2 regions of the Bradyrhizobium sp. BLXBL-03 genome follow, and region 1 is predicted to be linked to the other one. Evidence: riboswitches for the same ligand, from Rfam matches in the RefSeq annotation. Region 1 holds a riboswitch; the other holds the start of a gene.

Region 1 (8,872 bases):
ACGAACTTCAAGGATTTTTTCGATACCAACGCGTTCCCGGGCCGCCGCGCATTGCGAAACCGCATCTCGGAAATGTTGGAGCTCGCCCTAATTGCCGATGGCGTGCCGCCAAAGCAACTTTATCCGCTCGATGTCGAGCGCGGCTTTCGCAAGCTCGATGCAATCAAGCCCTTCGTCGCCAAGTGGGTCGAACAGACGCCGCAGACAATTATGCTCCTCCAGACTGGAGAGGGGGACTTCTCGTACACTTATTCCAATAGGGCGAAGGTCGCAAAAGAATCGAACATCTCGATCGATTTTTCGCTGCAGCAAGTCATCTTTGGCGCGGCCTATTTCACGGTCCCTAAGGCCAGCATGAACAAGGCGGAGGCGATGCAATTCATCGCCTTTACACTGCAGCCCGATCGCCAAGCTGCTTTGATGGATGAGATGGGTATCATCCCGAACAACCAGCAGGCCATTCCGCTGATGAGCGCGGCATCGCGCGAGTGGCTCCCCGATATGAAAGGGCCGAATTCAGCCATTGTCGACGATGAATGGTGGGCGGACAATTTCGACAAGCTGCAGACCCGCTTCAAGCAATGGCTGTTGATTTGACGGCGGCTTAGTCGACCGCTTGATTAGGATTTCGGCGGCGGAATGAATCTCTTCCGCCAACAATCAACCCGATTGTAGGCCATGTCATCCTTTACGATGCGACCGTTGGAAGGCCGGGCATGCTTGATTCCCGCGCCGTTGCCGCTCGCGGGCGTTTTCTAATGCGGCTAGTTTTTACGTGACGGTCAGTCTAGATTGCTCACCTGCGACCCAGCACTACATCGCGCCGGTCAACGAACTTCTGTTCCGACGTGTCCTAGGCAGCACCCTGTCAATCAGCCTGGAGGCGACTCTCCTGACCGTTTTGATGGCTTACCCCGGAGCCAGGGGCTTGAACGGAAATGGATGATGTGGCCCAGTTGCATACCGACTGCGAGGTTGCTAACAAGCTCTGGGGACGCACCTTCGCCGGCCTCTGCGCGATCACCTACCGGGAAACGGGAGAGAACGCAGTTTGCGAGCTTTACGTCCGGGTCTTACGCCAGCAACAGGTTGGTCATTATCAAGAAGGACTGCGAAAGCTCGGCATCCGCGACGACGAGACCCCGGCGGTGGCCGCGGCCAAATACCATCACCTGACTAACGCAACCCGGCGGTCTATCGATGGAGTACATCGAAGAGTCGCCGAAGAAGGTTTGGATCCGCTACACAGCGCCGATGTGGGCTTTTGCGGGAATTGCCATGATGGCGCTACCCGGGTCCCTCCGCCGGAAGACCTTTACCGCCTGGCACCCCCGGAATGGCCAGCTAATGGTTGCCCGCGCCTCGGCTGGGTACCAAATTCATCATGGAAGCGGAAGCCAGCGATGAGGGTTACTTTATCGAGTACGATCAAGATCTACGCCAGGGAGAAGAATTTTGATACGAGGCTTCCCAACACATACCGGAGTTCGATCCCGCAGCGGCGCCTCGCCTGGATCCGCTACTGTGGCCTGAGGCACGCATCCTCAGGGCGAGGCGGAACTGGTCGCGGGAAAATGTGAGAACGACCGTTGAATGCCTCCTCCAGATGTTCGGTGAGCAGACGTACTTCCTGCTCGGCCAGGTCATGCGAGTGACCGCAATACAATATACCCATGAGTTGAGGAGGGACCTCGGAGTATCTGGGACCGACGCCGCGTCCATCACGACATTTCTCGTGGAGCTCCTTCGGGCTTGCGGCCAGCAGATCGAGTTCAAGGAGCGGAATGGCGCGTTCCACATCCGGGCACATTCTATTCTGCCATTTGATATGGATTCGCCGGAACAGCTGAAGCTGCGCTTTTCGAGTTGCAGACGATGAGCACTCGCCTGATCAATGGAAGAGTGTCGATATATCGTCAGCCGGACGGCAACAGCGAATTGTGCAGGATCGAGGATGCGGGACGCTGGCTGTGGTAAAACTCGACGGAAGGACCCGACGCCATGAAGAATCTGACTGTTTATTTCCCGGCGGGGCTCTGCCTGTCCCGCTCAGCATCGGAGAATTGCCGCAACCAACTTAATTTGATGTGCCCTCCATAGAGCCAGTCGTTCTGGCCGCGTTGGCCAAGGTCATGACCTGAGAAATCTCGGTCAGCAGACTGCAATCTTCGAACTACAAGACTAGACGGCCCACAGGCCGCCCTGGAAGCGGACAACCGGATCGTTAAGATCGGGATGTGGTCTTTAGCCAAGATCTCAGTACGAAAAACATCCGCACTATCCTGCGGGCTGTACCCAAGGTGCCGCGCCAAACGATCATCCCAGAAGCTCGCACCGTTGCGAGAGGTTCCGAAGGCGATGGTATGTCCGACCCGCGGCGCGGTAAGCGAAGCTTCGACTAAGCGAACCATGTCCCCGAATGAAAGCCACGATCTCAACTGCCTATGATTTGACGCTATGGCTTCACTTGCCCCGATCCGGATCGATACTGTCTCGAGGCCGTGGCGATCCCAATATAGCTGGGCGAGGTTTTCGCCGAACGCTTTGGCAAGCCCGTAGTAGGTGTCGGGCCTTACCAGCGCGTGAGCATCAATGATATCAGTTTGTTCGTAAAAGCCCACCACATGAATGGAGCTAGCAAACACGACCCGCTTGACCCCATGGCGGACGGCAGCGTCATAGAGACTGTGCATCCCCATGATGCTCACCCGATTAACGTCCGCGAAATCGACATCCTTTTTAACGATGCCCGCGAAATGGATGATGGCATCAACGCCGGACACCAGGCCGTCAGCAACCGTAGGATCGCCGAGATCCGCGACCACACACTGCTCGTTCTCATAGGATCCGCTCAGTGGCGCGATGTCCGTACTTCTTAGCAGCTTCACTTTCGGAGAGAGCTCGCGTCGGAGTATGGAGCCAAGATTGCCCGCGGCACCTGTTAGAAGAACTCGATGAAAAATCATCGTATGCCTTTCCGAAAACGACGCAATTGGGTTATCTAACCGGATTTGCGCACTTCATTTGCGGCAGGTGCCTTGACAATCCACTGCCCAAAGTATGGATTACCAAAAGCGGGAGAGACTGGCTCTTGTGATATGCAAGCGTCAGCGCCGACGGAGCAACTACCCCGGAAACTCTCAGGCAAAAGGACCGCTGCGTGTTGTCGACTCTGAAAAGCGTGGCCGCATGCCGCGCGCCGACGGTGTAAATCCTCGCTCGTATCCGCGAGCGAGATGATGCTCTCAGGCCAATGACAGAGGGGGTGTTTAGCTGACCCGCTGATTGCGGGCAGGAGCCCCATGTCTGCAGAAGTTAAGCGCATTGCAGTGATCGGCGCAGGAATTGCCGGTGTCACAACCGCATATAATCTGGCTAAACGCGGCTGCGATGTAACGGTTTTCGATCGACAGCCCTATCCTGCGATGGAAACGTCGTGTTTGCCAATGGTGGGCAACTATCCGCGTCAAATGCGGAAGTCTGGAATAGTTGGAAGACAATCCTTAAAGGCTTGAAGTGGATGTTCACCCCTGGGGCTCCGCTGCTGGTGGATCCAAAACCGAGCTGGCACAAACTGTCGTGGATGGCCGAATTCGTCGCGTCGATCCCAAAGTACGAGCAGAACACCGTCACGACAGCGCGACTCGCCATCGAGGCGCGCCAGCACCTCCGATTGATGGCGGCGAATGAAGGAATTGAGTTTAACTGTGAAGACAGAGGCATCCTTCATGTCTACCACTCCAAGACCGAGTACGCTTCTGCAGAAAAGGTTACGGTGCTGCTTGCAAAGGGAGGCTTGGTACGCCGGCCTGTCGGACCAAGCGAAATCCGAAGCATCGAGCCCGCACTGAAAGGTGATTTCTTTGGCGGTTTCTATACCGAAAGCGACTTCACCGGAGACATCCACAAATTCACCAATGAACTGGCGAAAGCGTGCGAACGCATGGGCGTGATCATGCGGCTTTCGACCGAAGTGACCGGCATCGGCTATGGAGCGGAGCATGTCACCATCGCTTGGCGGCCCATTGGGGCTGAGGCTGCTGTCGAAACTCTAACAGCCGAGTTTGACACGGTCGTCGTATGCGCCGGGGTCTATTCCCGCACGCTCGCGCGCCAGCTCGGCGACCGTATCAATATCTATCCCGTCAAAGGCTACTCTATAACCGTAAATCTGCTCGAGGAGTCGGATCGAAAGGCTGCGCCCTGGACTAGCCTGCTCGATGACAAGGCGAAAATCGTGACAAGCCGATTGGGCGCGGATCGCTTTCGGGTCGCCGGGACTGCCGAATTTAACGGGATCAACAAGGATATCCGGACGGCGCGCATCGAGCCTCTCATTGGGTGGTGCCGGAAGCACTTCCCTGAAATGAGCACCCGCCAGGTTGTTCCCTGGGCAGGACTTAGGCCGATGATGCCGGATATGATGCCTCGTGTCATGCGTGGTCGAAATCCCCGCGTCTTCTACAATACTGGCCATGGTCACTTGGGCTGGACGCTGTCCGCTGCAACGGCTGATGCAGTCGCGGCTTTGGCAACGGCTCGTCCGAACACTTAGAGCCTCTCGCGATGTTTCGGCTATCTTGGGGAGCAAGGTGCGCCCAGCCTTTCGATGGCTGAAGTTGACCGGATTTTCTGGACACTCGCTGTTCCGAGAGCGTCTTCCGGTCTCCGAGGCGGACTCTTGGCCAACCGCCGAGCGCCAGCATTCGACATTCGGTCGTGTGGGGCCTCGCGGCGGTATCTTCCCTGAGACAGCGTCGTCGGCCCTTGGTCCTGCTTGGGGTGATCGTAGGCTTGCTGACAACTGAGGCCGAACAGAGCTTTTTCAATGCCGATCACTTTCAACGTGACGCTCGCAAATTCCCCACCATTTGTGGCAAGCTCACCGAGAAGCGATAACAGCGATGGAAGGGACGATCGATGCTGGAGCTTCCTGCGATCGCCACTGCAGTTGAACTAGCTATCGATGGGAATGCGTTCGGAGCAATCGAGGGTTTACTTCTCAACGTCGTGCGATTTGATGGCGCCTCAGCATTCCGGTTCGACGATTATGAGCAGCCCGTTTATCTCTACGATACGTTCAGATCGACCGAGAGGACGGATCTGTACAGCGCATTTGTGAACGGGATCTACAAGCTAAGTCCATATTTCAGTTCGGTTATATCAAAAAGAGCGAACGAAGGATTCTATACAGTTTCGGACGTGGCGCCTGACGACTTCTTTTCTACGACGTACTTTGGCCTTTACTATGAAACTAAGCGGGTTTCTGACGAGGGGCTGTTCTTCTTGAAGGCCGGCAACCACGGCATAGTATTTATGATCGAAAGAAAGATGCCGAGCTCAAAGTTCTCAGAAAATGAATTGATGGCTTTGCGTGACGTGTTGCCAATTGTTAAATCGTTGCTGCGCAAGGAGCTGAGCTTTAGAGCCGAAGCGGGAGAACGCGCGCAGCCAGCTCCAGCACCCGCTGCGATCAGATTAGGCTTGAGCAAAAGGGAGCAAGAAGTTGCAGAACTGCTCCTGCAAGGACACTCCTCAAAATCTGCCGCAAGGGTGCTGGGAATCTCACCTCATACCGAGCGAGTGCATCGCAAGCGCCTTTATAAGCGGCTGGGTATCAACTCCCACATGGAATTATTCAGGCTTTTCTCTCGCACCTGATTTTTGTGTTTGGAACGTCTTTCACTATGGCCGCAGCCGCCAACGCAGCGACATTCCAATCGAAAATTGCGGTCTGTTACCGCTTTCTCTGGGTTGAGAGGAGCCCGTGGCTGGTAGACGCTCCATAACACGTGCCGTCGACATTACGGGAACCACTAGGGGGCGGGGCAGTCGGTTGGCTCCAGCTCGATGGGCGTGGGTATGCGTTCAGCTAATAGCACGAGCGTGGCCTCTCTCGGCTATCGAGATGACGGCGCGTGGTTTGTCGTGGGGCCGGCGCAGCGATATGAACTCAAGGTCGACTGAGTCGCGGGGCAAAGCCACCACGCGTTTGCGGACAGGGCGATCAGCGTTAGAGGCGCTGAGGTCCGAGAGCTTCTAGACAGCGAGAAATATCGTCCTCAGTTGTCTGCCAGCTCGTGACTAGACGGAGAACCTTCGCACCGCTAGCGGCGGCTTCCTCGCGGTCGAACGCGGCTGGATTATAGAGTTTGACGATCTGGTCCTGGCATTGGAGGCGATCTGCGGTCTCAGAATCGATCTCCACAAATACCAAGTTTGTCTTCACATCGAAGACGGCCTCGAAATTTCTGGACTGTAAGGCGTTGGCGAGAACCGCTGCTTGTTGATTCGCACGTGTCGCCAATTCCAACCACAACCCGTCTCGCAGAGATGCCAATGCCTGCGCAGAGATGAAGCGATGTTTTGCCAACAGGTGCCCAGAGCGCATTTGACGGAAGCGAAACTCTTCTGCCTTCTCGATGTCGAACAGGACGACAAGGTCGTAAAATGCCCCGCCATTCTTGGCAATGCCAAAAGAAATGGCGTCAGGTGCGATCTCTGCCGCGATCTCTGCCGGAGAAGCCCCCATCGCCGCAAGCGCATTTGCGAAGCGAGCCCCATCCAAATGGAGACGCGCATCATGCCGTCGGACGATGGCGGCGATATCCTTTAGCTCTTGCAATGAATAGATTGTGCCGCACTCGGTCGCCTGAGAGAGTGATACAAGGCCGAAATTTGGCGAGTGCGGATCGCCAGGAATTCCCATACTTAAAGCAGTCGTGACACCTTCAACAGAAAGTTTGTCCAGCCGCCCGCACCAGCGCTAAGTTTGCCACCGCCTGAGAAAGCCTCGGGCGCACCCGCTTCTGCCTCCATGACATGACTTCGCCGATGGCACAGCGTTCGTTTCCATGCGGGACCTACGCGTGGCGCTGCCGAGCATTGATATTCACACCATCGGCTCAGGCGGCGGTTCGATCGGCCACGTTGATATCGGCGGAATTTTGCACGTAGGTCCGGAAAGCGCCGGCGCTGATCCGGGCCCTGCGTCCTACGGCAAGGGCGGACAGAAGCCTGCTGTCACCGATGCTAACGTCGTTCTCGGCTATTTCGACCCGAAAAGTTTCCTGGGCGGGCGGACCAGCTTCGATGGGGCTGCAGCCGAGAAGGCGGTAGCTCACATTGCTGATGCGCTGGAATGTTCCGTCGTTGAGGCGGCTCAGGGAATTCAGCGGGTTGTGAACACCCAAATGGCGGAAGGTGTCCGCGTCATGTCGGTCCGCCGCGGTGTCGATCTCCGAAATTACACCCTGCTCTCCTTTGGCGGTGCCGCCGGACTTCATGTTTCAGACGTCGCTCGGATGCTCGACGTGAAGCGTATCATTGTCCCTGGCGTTGCTTCGGTCCTTTCAGCTTGGGGCATGCTCGCAACCGATCTTCGCTACGAGCTGAGCCGGTCCCATTTGACAAGCCTTGCCTCCGCAGACCCGATCGAACTCCGCCAAGCCTTTGCGGAACTTGAACAACAGGGCCGAGAGAAACTCGCTCAGTTTGACCTGGGTCGGATCGAAATCGAGAGAACTGTCGACATGCGCTACGGCGAGCAAGTCTTTGAACTCAACGTGCCTCTCGACGGCGTCAATATCGACGCACCGACTTTCGTTGAGGAGGTTATAGCTCGCTTTCATAAGCGCCATGAGGACGTTTACACGTATAAGAGCCTCCAACAGGAAGTCATTCTGGTGAACATTCGCGTGTCGGCGATCGGCAAGCTCGACGCAGTTCGCCCCCGGACTCCTTCTCGATCGGATGCGGCCTGCAGTGCTCCTATAACACGGCGAGTCTAATAATGATGGTTGGCAAGAGGTCGCTCTCTACAAGCTAAGGCATCTCACTGTCGGATCGGTTGTTAAGGGGCCAGCGCTGGTCGAGTCACGCACCACGACGGTCGCACTTCGAGAAGGCGATCGCGCCACGGTGAACGATCTAGGATGGCTGGACATCTCAGTAGGTGTGGTCGAAGTCGCCACACTTGGTCCGGCGAAGGAAGAGCGGAAGAATGCAGTCGCTTTACAGTGATAACGTTGCGGGAATCCACCCCCGATTTTTGTCGGCGATAACAGAAGCGAATGAAGGCTCCGCGGCAAGCTACGCAGAGGATGCTCTGACATCAGAGCTTGAGGACGTTGTCTCGGCACTTTTCGACAAGCCTACGAAAGTCTTTCTGACGCAAACCGGCACTGCTGCGAACGCGCTCTCCATTGCGGGCCTGTGTCGTCGATATCGCGATTGGTGCTGAGAGGAACTCGCCCATTCTCAATGATCGCTATGTCGGTCCTGGTTCCTCCCATATCAAATGAAATGAGGTTTTGTTCGTTCGTCAAGGATGAGATGTAGGAGGCAGCCGCGATTCCGCCGGCGGGACCAGACAGAACGCAAGCAGCCGAAAGTGCAATCGAATCCGCGATCGTTCCCACGCCACCGTGAGAGTGCATGATCAGAACACCGTTCGCATAACCCGCTTCCTTGAGAAGGCGTTCAAGATTGGTGAGATACTTCTTGAGCTCCTTTCCAACGAAGGCATTTACGACGGTTGTCGAAAAACGCTCGTATTCTTTGATCTCTCTGATGATCTGAGAGGAAACCGAGATATATGCCTCAGGCATCATCTCCTCGACAAGAGCCCGCGCCTGCAGCTCATGCGAAGAATTGATATGAGAATGGAGGAAGCAGATCGCGACCGCTTCGACACCATTCTCCTGAAGTTTGCGAATGTCTTCTCTCAGCGATGCTTCGTCAAGAGGCATTTGAGTGGAGCCATCGAATCGAAGTCGCTCTCTTACGCCAAGGCGCAGATAGCGCGGAACAAGCGCTGGCTGGGGCGCCAACCTGAGATCGTATCGGGCAGGCTTGTAGCCTTCGCGCTGCT
Region 2 (8,872 bases), 4.0 Mb from region 1:
TCGTCGAGATCTACGGGCCGGAATCCTCAGGAAAAACCACGCTGGCGCTGCACACGGTGGCGGAAGCCCAGAAGAAGGGCGGCATCTGCGCCTTCATCGACGCCGAGCACGCGCTCGACCCGGTCTATGCCCGCAAGCTCGGGGTCAACATCGACGAGCTCTTGATCTCCCAGCCCGACACCGGCGAGCAGGCGCTGGAAATCTGCGACACGCTGGTGCGCTCGGGCGCGGTGGACGTGCTGGTGGTCGATTCGGTCGCGGCGCTGGTGCCAAAGGCTGAGCTCGAAGGCGAGATGGGCGATGCGCTGCCGGGTCTTCAAGCGCGGTTGATGAGCCAGGCGTTGCGCAAGCTGACGGCCTCGATCAACAAGTCAAACACCATGGTGATCTTCATCAACCAGATCCGCATGAAGATCGGTGTGATGTACGGCTCGCCGGAAACCACGACCGGCGGCAACGCGCTGAAGTTCTACGCCTCGGTCCGCCTCGACATCCGCCGCATCGGCGCGATCAAGGAGCGCGACGAAGTGGTCGGCAATACGACGCGTGTGAAGGTGGTGAAGAACAAGCTGGCGCCCCCCTTCAAGCAGGTCGAGTTCGACATCATGTACGGCGAGGGCGTCTCCAAGATGGGCGAGATCCTCGATCTCGGCGTCAAAGCCGGTATCGTCGAAAAGTCCGGCGCCTGGTTCTCTTATGACAGCCAGCGCCTCGGCCAGGGCCGTGAGAACTCGAAGGCGTTCCTGAAGTCCAACCCGGACATCACCGCCAAGATCGAGACCGCGATCCGCCAGAACTCCGGCTTGATCTCGGAGCAGATTTTGGCCGGCACGCCCGAGAGCGACGCCGACGGCGAGGAGCCGGCGGACGAGTAAGCCTTAAAGCGAAAAGTTTTCGCGAGGAGCGGGCGCTGAGGACGTTGAGTTGCCGACGTCGTCAGTGCCCGTTTCTTTTGTGCGTTGGCGGCCGGGAGATTTTCGCCGTCACAACCCGATCAGGCGCTGGTGGGGCGGTACGCTGCTCACAAATGAACGGCTGTGGCGGTGCGATGGAGAGACCCGTTCGCTGGTGGCGCCCTAGAAGCGCATTCAGTGCCGTAGGGTGGGCAAAGGCGCACTTGCGCCGTGCCCACCATCTTCCAACGTGGCGGGTGGTGGTGGGCACGGTTTCGCTTTGCCCACCCTACGAGACCGCCGTTGTGGCTTACTCCGCAGCTTGCGCGTAGTCGCTCACCGGCGGGCAGGAGCACACCAGATTGCGGTCGCCATAGACGTTGTCGACGCGGCCCACCGGGCACCAATATTTGTCGGTGCGCGAGACGCCGTCGGGGAAGCAGCCTTCGCTGCGGGTGTAGGCACGAGCCCACGCATCGTCGGCGATGTCGTGCACGGTGTGCGGAGCGTGGCGCAAGGGCGAGGCTTCGATCTTGAAGCGGCCGGCCTCGACCTCGGCGATCTCTTTTCGGATCGCGATCATGGCATCGCAAAAACGATCCAGCTCGGCCTTGGATTCCGACTCGGTCGGCTCGATCATCAGCGTGCCCGGCACCGGGAAGCTCATGGTCGGCGCATGGAAGCCGTAATCGATCAGGCGCTTTGCGATGTCGTCGACGGTGACGCCCGAGGTCGTCTTCAGCGGGCGGGGATCGACGATGCACTCATGCGCGACGCGGCCCTTCTCGTTCTTGTAGAGCACCGGGAAATGCGCATCGAGGCGTGCGGCGATGTAATTGGCATTGAGGATCGCGACCTCGGTGGCGCGCTTCAATCCTTCGCCGCCCATCATCAGGATGTAGATGTAGGAGATGGTCAGGATCGAGGCCGAGCCGAACGGCGCGGCCGAGACCGGGCCGACCGCAGCATCCGCCTTGGTTGCCGGGTGACCCGGGAGGAACGGCGCGAGATGCGCCTTCACGCCGATCGGGCCCATGCCGGGGCCGCCGCCGCCATGCGGGATGCAGAAGGTCTTGTGCAGATTGAGGTGGCTGACATCGGCGCCGTAATCGCCGGGCCTGCTAAGGCCGACCTGCGCATTGAGGTTGGCGCCGTCGAGATACACCTGGCCGCCATGGCCATGGACGATGTCGCAGATCTCGCGGATATGCTCCTCGAACACGCCGTGGGTCGAGGGATAGGTGATCATCACAGCGGCGAGATCGTTCGAGTGTTTCTCCGCCTTGGCACGGAGATCATTGACGTCGACGTCGCCGTTCTTCTCGCAAGACACAACCACCACGTCCATGCCGACCATCGCGGCCGAGGCCGGGTTGGTGCCGTGGGCGGAGGAGGGGATCAGGCAGATCTTGCGATGGCTCTCCCCGCGCGCCGCATGATAGCCGCGGATCGCCAGCAGCCCGGCATATTCGCCTTGCGCGCCGGAGTTCGGCTGCAGCGAGATCGCGTCATAGCCGGTGATGTCGCACAGCCACTTCTCCAGCCGTGCAAACAGCGCGTGATAGCCGGCCGCCTGCTCGCGCGGGGCGAACGGATGCAGCGAGCCGAACTCCGGCCAGGTCAACGGCATCATCTCAGTGGTCGCGTTCAGCTTCATGGTGCAGGATCCCAGCGGGATCATCGCGCGGTCGAGGGCGAGGTCGCGATCTGAGAGCTTGCGCATGTAGCGCAGCATCTCGGTTTCCGAGCGATGCGCGTGGAACACCGGATGGGTGAGGAACGCGGTGGCGCGCTTCAGCGCTTCCGGCAGAGCTTCGCGCGTGGTGGCGTCGATCTCGGCATAGGACAGCGTGCCGCCGAAGGCGCGCCAGACGGCTTCGACCGTTGCTGATGTCGTGGTCTCGTCGAGCGCAATGCGAAGCGCGGTATCGCCGATGCCCAGATTGATCTTCTCGGCGGTCGCGCGCGCAATGATTTCGGCGCGCTTGGCGCCGGCATCGACGCTCAACGTGTCGAAGAAAGCTTCGCTCTCGGGCGCAAAGCCGAGCTTGCGCAAGCCGGCCGCGAGCACGGCGGCGCGGCGATGCACATTGCGCGCGATCTGCGCAAGGCCCTCGGGGCCGTGATAGACCGCATACATCGCGGCGATCACGGCGAGCAGCACCTGCGCGGTGCAGATGTTGGAGGTCGCCTTCTCGCGGCGGATGTGCTGCTCGCGGGTCTGCAGCGCGAGGCGATAGGCGGGGGCGCCGCGGGAGTCGACGGAGAGGCCGACGATGCGGCCGGGCAGCGAGCGCTTCAGCGCATCGCGCACCGCCATATAGGCCGCGTGCGGTCCGCCATAGCCCATCGGCACACCGAAGCGCTGGGCCGAACCGATCGCGATGTCGGCCCCTAATTCGCCGGGCGAAGCAATCAGCGTCAGCGCCAGCAGATCGGCGGCGACGATCGCAAGCGCGCCCTTGGCCTTCAGCGCTGCGATCGCCGGCCTGAGGTCGCGCAATGCGCCCGAGGTTCCCGGATATTGCAGCAGCGCACCCAGCACGTCCGCCTTGTCGAGATCGGTGAGGGGATCGCCGACGACCAGATTCCAGCCGAGCGGCTCGGCGCGGGTGCGCATCACGGCGAGCGTCTGCGGATGCACGTCCTTGTCGACGAAGAAAGCTTTCGCCTCGACCCTCGAGTGCCGCTCCGCGAGCGCCATGGCTTCGGCGGCGGCGGTGGCCTCATCGAGCAGCGAGGCGTTGGCGACGTCGAGGCCAGTCAAGTCGCAGATCATGGTCTGGAAGTTGAACAGCGCCTCCAGCCGGCCCTGGCTGATCTCGGGCTGATAGGGCGTGTAGGCGGTGTACCAGGCCGGATTCTCCAGGATGTTGCGCTGGATCACCGCGGGCAAAATCGTGCCGGAATAGCCCTGGCCGATCAGCGAGGTGAAGACCTGGTTCTGGCGGGCGAGCTCGGCCATATGCGCGATCGCCTCGGTCTCGCTGAGCGGCTTGCCGAGATCGAGCGGGGCGGCCTGCCGGATCGCGGCCGGCAGCGTTTCCGACATCAACGCGTCGACGCTCTTCGCGCCGACCGTCTCGAGCATTGCGGCGACATCGCGCGCGGAGGGGCCGATGTGGCGGCGGACGAAACTGGCGGTGTCGCCATTGGATTTGCGGTGCGCGGTCATCATGGGTCCTCGCTTTAGGTCATCTGTCGTTGCCGTCATGCCCGGGCATAGCCGTCCGAAGGACGGCGTCGCTTCGCTCGCCTATGTCCCGGGCATCCACGTTCTTCGCGCCGTGAGAAGGTCGTGGATGGCCGGGACAAGCCCGGCCATGACGATGTGGAAAGATCGCGCTTCATCTCACGCCGTGTGTGCCTTGTAGGCGGCTTCATCCATCAGGCCGCCGAGTTCGCTCTTGTCGGCAATCTTCATCTTGAAGAACCACGCCTTGGTCTGCGCGTCCGAGTTCACCAGCGCGGGTTCGGCGGCGAGCGCGTCGTTGGTCTCGACCACCTCGCCCGAGATCGGCGCGTAGACGTCGGAGGCGGCCTTGACCGATTCCACGACGGCGGCGGCTTCCGCCTTCTTCAGGCTGCGGCCGACCTTGGGCAATTCGACGAACACGACGTCGCCGAGCTGGGACTGCGCGTAATCGGTGATGCCGACGGTGGCGACATCGCCGTCGATCGCGAGCCATTCATGGTCGGAGGTGTACAGCGTCGTGGTCATTGTCTTAGTCCTCAGCGTTTGTAGGTGTTTTTCACGAAGGGCATGGCGGCGACGGCGAGCGGGAGGCGTTGCCCGCGCACTTCCGCAAAGAGCTTTGTGTCGAGCGCGCTCAGACGCGTGGGCACGTAGCCCATCGCAACAGGCGCGTTCAGGCTCGGGCCGAAGCCGCCCGAAGTGACCTTTCCAATCGGCTCGCCACCTTCGCTACCGGCAAACAACAGTGCGCCCTCGCGCACGGGCGCGCGGCCCTCGGGCCGCAGGCCGACCCGGCGGCGGGATGCGCCGTGATCGAAATGCGCAAGGATCTTTTCAGCGCCGGGAAAGCCGCCGGCGCGCGCGCCGCCGCTGCGGCGGCTCTTCTGCACCGACCATTCCAGCGCGGCTTCGACCGGCGTCGTCGCAGTGTCGATGTCGTGGCCGTAGAGGCAGAGCCCCGCTTCCAGCCGCAAGCTGTCGCGGGCGCCAAGGCCGATCGGCATCACATCGGGGTTTTCGAGCAGCGTTTTGGCGAGGCGCCCGGCATCCGCCGCAGGCACTGAAATCTCGAACCCGTCCTCGCCGGTGTAGCCGGAGCGCGAGACGAAACAGGCGAGGCCGGCGACAATATGCGGGCCGGCATCCATGAACTTCATGGCCGGCGCTGCTGCACATGATTTCGTCAGCGCCGACTCCGCCTTCGGGCCCTGCAACGCAATCAGCGCGCGATCGGCCAGCGAATCGATGACACAGGTGTCGGAGAGATGCGCGCGCAGATGCGCCTCGTCCTCGGCCTTGCAGGCGGCGTTGACCACCAGGAACAAATGGTCGCCGAAATTGGCGACCATGAGATCATCGAGAATGCCGCCGTCCGCATTGGTGAACTGGGCGTAGCGCTGGCGGCCAGGTGCGATCGCCACGATGTCCTGCGGCACCAGCCGCTCCAGCGCGCGGGCGGCGTCCTCGACCTTGCCCGACTTTGGCCGGAGGGCGATCTGGCCCATATGGGAGACGTCGAACAGGCCGGCGGAATTGCGGGTATGGAGGTGCTCTTTCAGCACCCCCGCGGGGTACTGCACGGGCATGTCATAGCCCGCAAACGGCACCATCTTGCCGCCAAGGGACAGGTGCAGGTCGTAAAGAGGGGTACGTTTCAGGGAGTCTTTGTCGTCACGCACGGACATCACGGGGGCCCTCGGCGGTTCCCCGGGGACGATTCCCCGGGACAAACCAGTCGAAGCCCCATCTGTCGCTGTGCCTGAGAGTATTATCCCGTCGGCGGACGCTATCCGGGTCCTAAGCCCGCCAGCGCCTCTTTCCAGATGTCGTCAAAGCCACGCGGTCCTTTTGCCTGAGAGTTTCCGGGGCGGTTGCTCCTTCGGCGCCGGCACCCAATGCCGGTCTCTCCCGACGTGGCCGTACGATATAGATGGGTAAAGACCACAGGCCAGCCAAGCCTGTCAACGCAGGACTATCGGCTTTCAACGGGATTGCAGGGGGATGACGCGACTGCGGCAACCCTCTGATCTCTCTGCACAGTTTCTGGACAGGAAAGCTGGCCTTGTCTAAAAGCGCTTTGGCCCGCAGATATCAGCCCAAATCGCCAGGTTTGGATGGCAAATTGGCGGGTCCTAAAGCGCGCCGAGAGTCATCGCGCTTTAGCTCCTTGTTTGAGCATGATCTTTCCGGAAAACCGCTTCACACTTTTCCGGATCATGCTCCAGCACACCCGATTGGATGAACATGAGCGGCGTCAACGAGATCAGGTCGACCTTTCTGAACTTCTTTGCCGAGAACGGCCACGAGATCGTGTCGTCCTCGCCATTGGTGCCGCGCAACGATCCGACGTTGATGTTCACCAATGCCGGCATGGTGCAGTTCAAGAACGTCTTCACCGGCGTCGAGAAGCGGCCTTACCAGCGCGCCACCACGTCGCAGAAATGCGTGCGCGCCGGCGGCAAGCACAACGACCTCGACAATGTCGGCTATACCGCACGCCATCTCACCTTCTTCGAGATGCTCGGCAATTTCTCGTTCGGCGACTATTTCAAGGAGCGCGCGATCGAGCTGGCCTGGAAGCTCATCACCAAGGATTTCGGCCTGAAGAAGGACAAGCTGCTCGTCACCGTCTACCACACCGACGACGAGGCGCACGGGCTGTGGAAGAAGATCGCCGGCTTCTCCGACGACCGCATCATCCGCATCCCGACCTCGGACAATTTCTGGGCGATGGGCGACACCGGCCCCTGCGGCCCGTGCTCGGAAATCTTCATCGACCGCGGCGACCATATCTGGGGCGGCCCTCCCGGTTCGCCGGAAGAGGATGGCGACCGCTTCCTCGAATTCTGGAACCTGGTGTTCATGCAATATGAGCAGGTGACGAAGGAGGAGCGCGTGAATCTGCCGCGCCCCTCGATCGACACCGGCATGGGCCTGGAGCGCATGGCCTGCATCCTGCAGGGCGTCGACAGCGTGTTCGAGACCGATTTGTTCCGCCATCTGATCGACGCGACGTCGTCGGCGCTGGGCAGCGGGCCGACCGAGCAGAACGCGGCCTCGTTCCGCGTCATCGCCGACCATTTGCGCTCCTCGGCCTTCCTGGTCGCAGATGGCGTGCTGCCTTCCAATGAAGGCCGCGGGTATGTGCTGCGCCGGATCATGCGCCGCGCCATGCGCCATGCGCAGCTGCTCGGGGCGAAAGAGCCGCTGATGCATCGCCTGGTCTGGGCGCTGGTGCGCGAGATGGGCCAGGCCTATCCTGATTTGATGCGCGCGGAGAATTTGATCGAGGAAACGCTGCGGCTGGAAGAGACGCGCTTCCGCAAGACTCTTTCGCGCGGCTTGGCGATTCTCGACGAGAAGAGCGCGTCCCTGAAGAAGGGCGACATGTTCGACGGCGACGTCGCCTTCACGCTGTACGACACCTATGGCTTCCCGCTCGACCTGACGCAGGACGCGCTGAAGTCGCGCGGCATCGGCGTCGACCAGGCCGCGTTCACCGACGCGATGGAGCGGCAGAAGGCCAAGGCGCGCGAGTCGTGGAAGGGATCGGGCGAGGCGGCGAGCGAGGCGATCTGGTTCCCGTTGCGCGAGAAGCTCGGGGCGACCGAATTTCTGGGCTACGAGACCGAGAGCGCGGAAGGCGTGGTCTCGGCGCTGGTGAAGGACGGCGCTGAAGTTGCCAGCCTCAAGGCTGGCGAGACGGGCGCGATCGTGCTGAACCAGACGCCGTTCTACGCGGAATCGGGCGGCCAGGTCGGCGACACCGGCGTGCTCACGGGCGAGGGCGGGATCAAATTCCGCGTCACCGACACGCAGAAGAAGCTCGGCGATTTCTTCGTGCATGTCGGCACCGTAGAGGGCGGCGAGTTGAAGGTCGGCACGGCGCTGCAGCTCGAGGTGGATCATGCGCGGCGCTCGTCGATCCGCGCGCATCACTCGGCGACGCATCTCATTCACGAGGCGCTGCGCCAGGTGCTCGGCGATCACATCGCCCAGCGCGGCTCGATGGTCGCGCCTGATCGTTTGCGCTTCGACTTCGTGCATCCGAAGCCGATCACGCCGGAAGAACTTGCCCGCGTCGAGGACATCGCCAACGACGTGGTGCTTGAGAATGACGAGGTCACGACGCGCGTGATGGGCGTGGACGAGGCCCGCGAGGCCGGGGCGCGTGCGCTGTTCGGCGAGAAGTATGGCGACGAGGTGCGTGTCGTCTCGATGGGCAAGACCGCGCGCGAGCGCGGCGCCAATGCGCTCGGCTGGTCGGTCGAGCTCTGCGGCGGCACCCATGTGCGGCGCACCGGCGATATCGGCCTGATCACGCTGACCGGCGAGAGCGCGGTCGCCTCCGGTGTGCGCCGCATCGAGGCGCTGACCGGCAATTACGCCCGCAAGCATGCCAACGACACCATGGCGCTGGCGAAGACCGCGGCGAATGAGCTGCGCACCTCGCTCGACGACGTTCCGGCGCGCATCACCGCGCTGATGGAGGAGCGCAAGAAGCTCGAGCGCGAGCTGTCCGATGCCCGCAAGAAGCTGGCGATGGGCGGCGGCGCGGCGGCCGGTGGCGGCGCAGCCTCCGGCGTGCGTGAGGTCGGTGGCGTCAAGCTGATGGCGCGCGCGGTCGAGGGCATCGAGATGAAGGATCTCAAGAGCCTCGCCGATGAGGCCAAGAAGCAGATCGGTTCCGGCGTGGTCGCCATCGTCGGCGTCACCGAGGACGGCAAGGCGGGGGTCGTGGTCGGCGTCACTGCCGATCTCACTGCGCGCTTCAACGCGGTGA

Evidence for each region. A riboswitch is a leader RNA that binds a small molecule or an ion and turns the genes downstream of it on or off. The one in region 1 is predicted to bind glycine.
Region 2: it holds a riboswitch for glycine, as region 1 does, so the genes downstream of both, gcvT (glycine cleavage system aminomethyltransferase GcvT) here and ACNJX9_RS34935 (D-amino acid dehydrogenase) in region 1, are expected to answer to the same signal.

Annotation. Positions count from the first base shown of each region.
Region 1 is NZ_CP182470.1:7,344,799-7,353,670, reverse strand. It holds gene ACNJX9_RS34945 (ABC transporter substrate-binding protein) at 1-597, shown strand, start outside; gene ACNJX9_RS34940 (NAD-dependent epimerase/dehydratase family protein) at 2,019-2,966, opposite strand; glycine riboswitch at 3,066-3,166, shown strand; glycine riboswitch at 3,167-3,270, shown strand; partial or broken gene ACNJX9_RS34935 (D-amino acid dehydrogenase) at 3,303-4,555, shown strand; gene ACNJX9_RS34930 (helix-turn-helix transcriptional regulator) at 4,921-5,661, shown strand; gene ACNJX9_RS34925 (threonine aldolase family protein) at 6,014-6,709, opposite strand; gene ACNJX9_RS34920 (hydantoinase/oxoprolinase family protein) at 6,855-7,790, shown strand; partial or broken gene ACNJX9_RS34915 (hypothetical protein) at 7,807-8,022, shown strand; gene ACNJX9_RS34910 (beta-eliminating lyase-related protein) at 8,003-8,242, shown strand; gene ACNJX9_RS34905 (hydantoinase/oxoprolinase N-terminal domain-containing protein) at 8,154-8,872, opposite strand, start outside.
Region 2 is NZ_CP182470.1:3,318,155-3,327,026, forward strand. It holds gene recA (recombinase RecA) at 1-875, shown strand, start outside; gene gcvP (aminomethyl-transferring glycine dehydrogenase) at 1,204-4,068, opposite strand; gene gcvH (glycine cleavage system protein GcvH) at 4,246-4,614, opposite strand; gene gcvT (glycine cleavage system aminomethyltransferase GcvT) at 4,626-5,774, opposite strand; glycine riboswitch at 5,921-6,010, opposite strand; gene alaS (alanine--tRNA ligase) at 6,334-8,872, shown strand, end outside.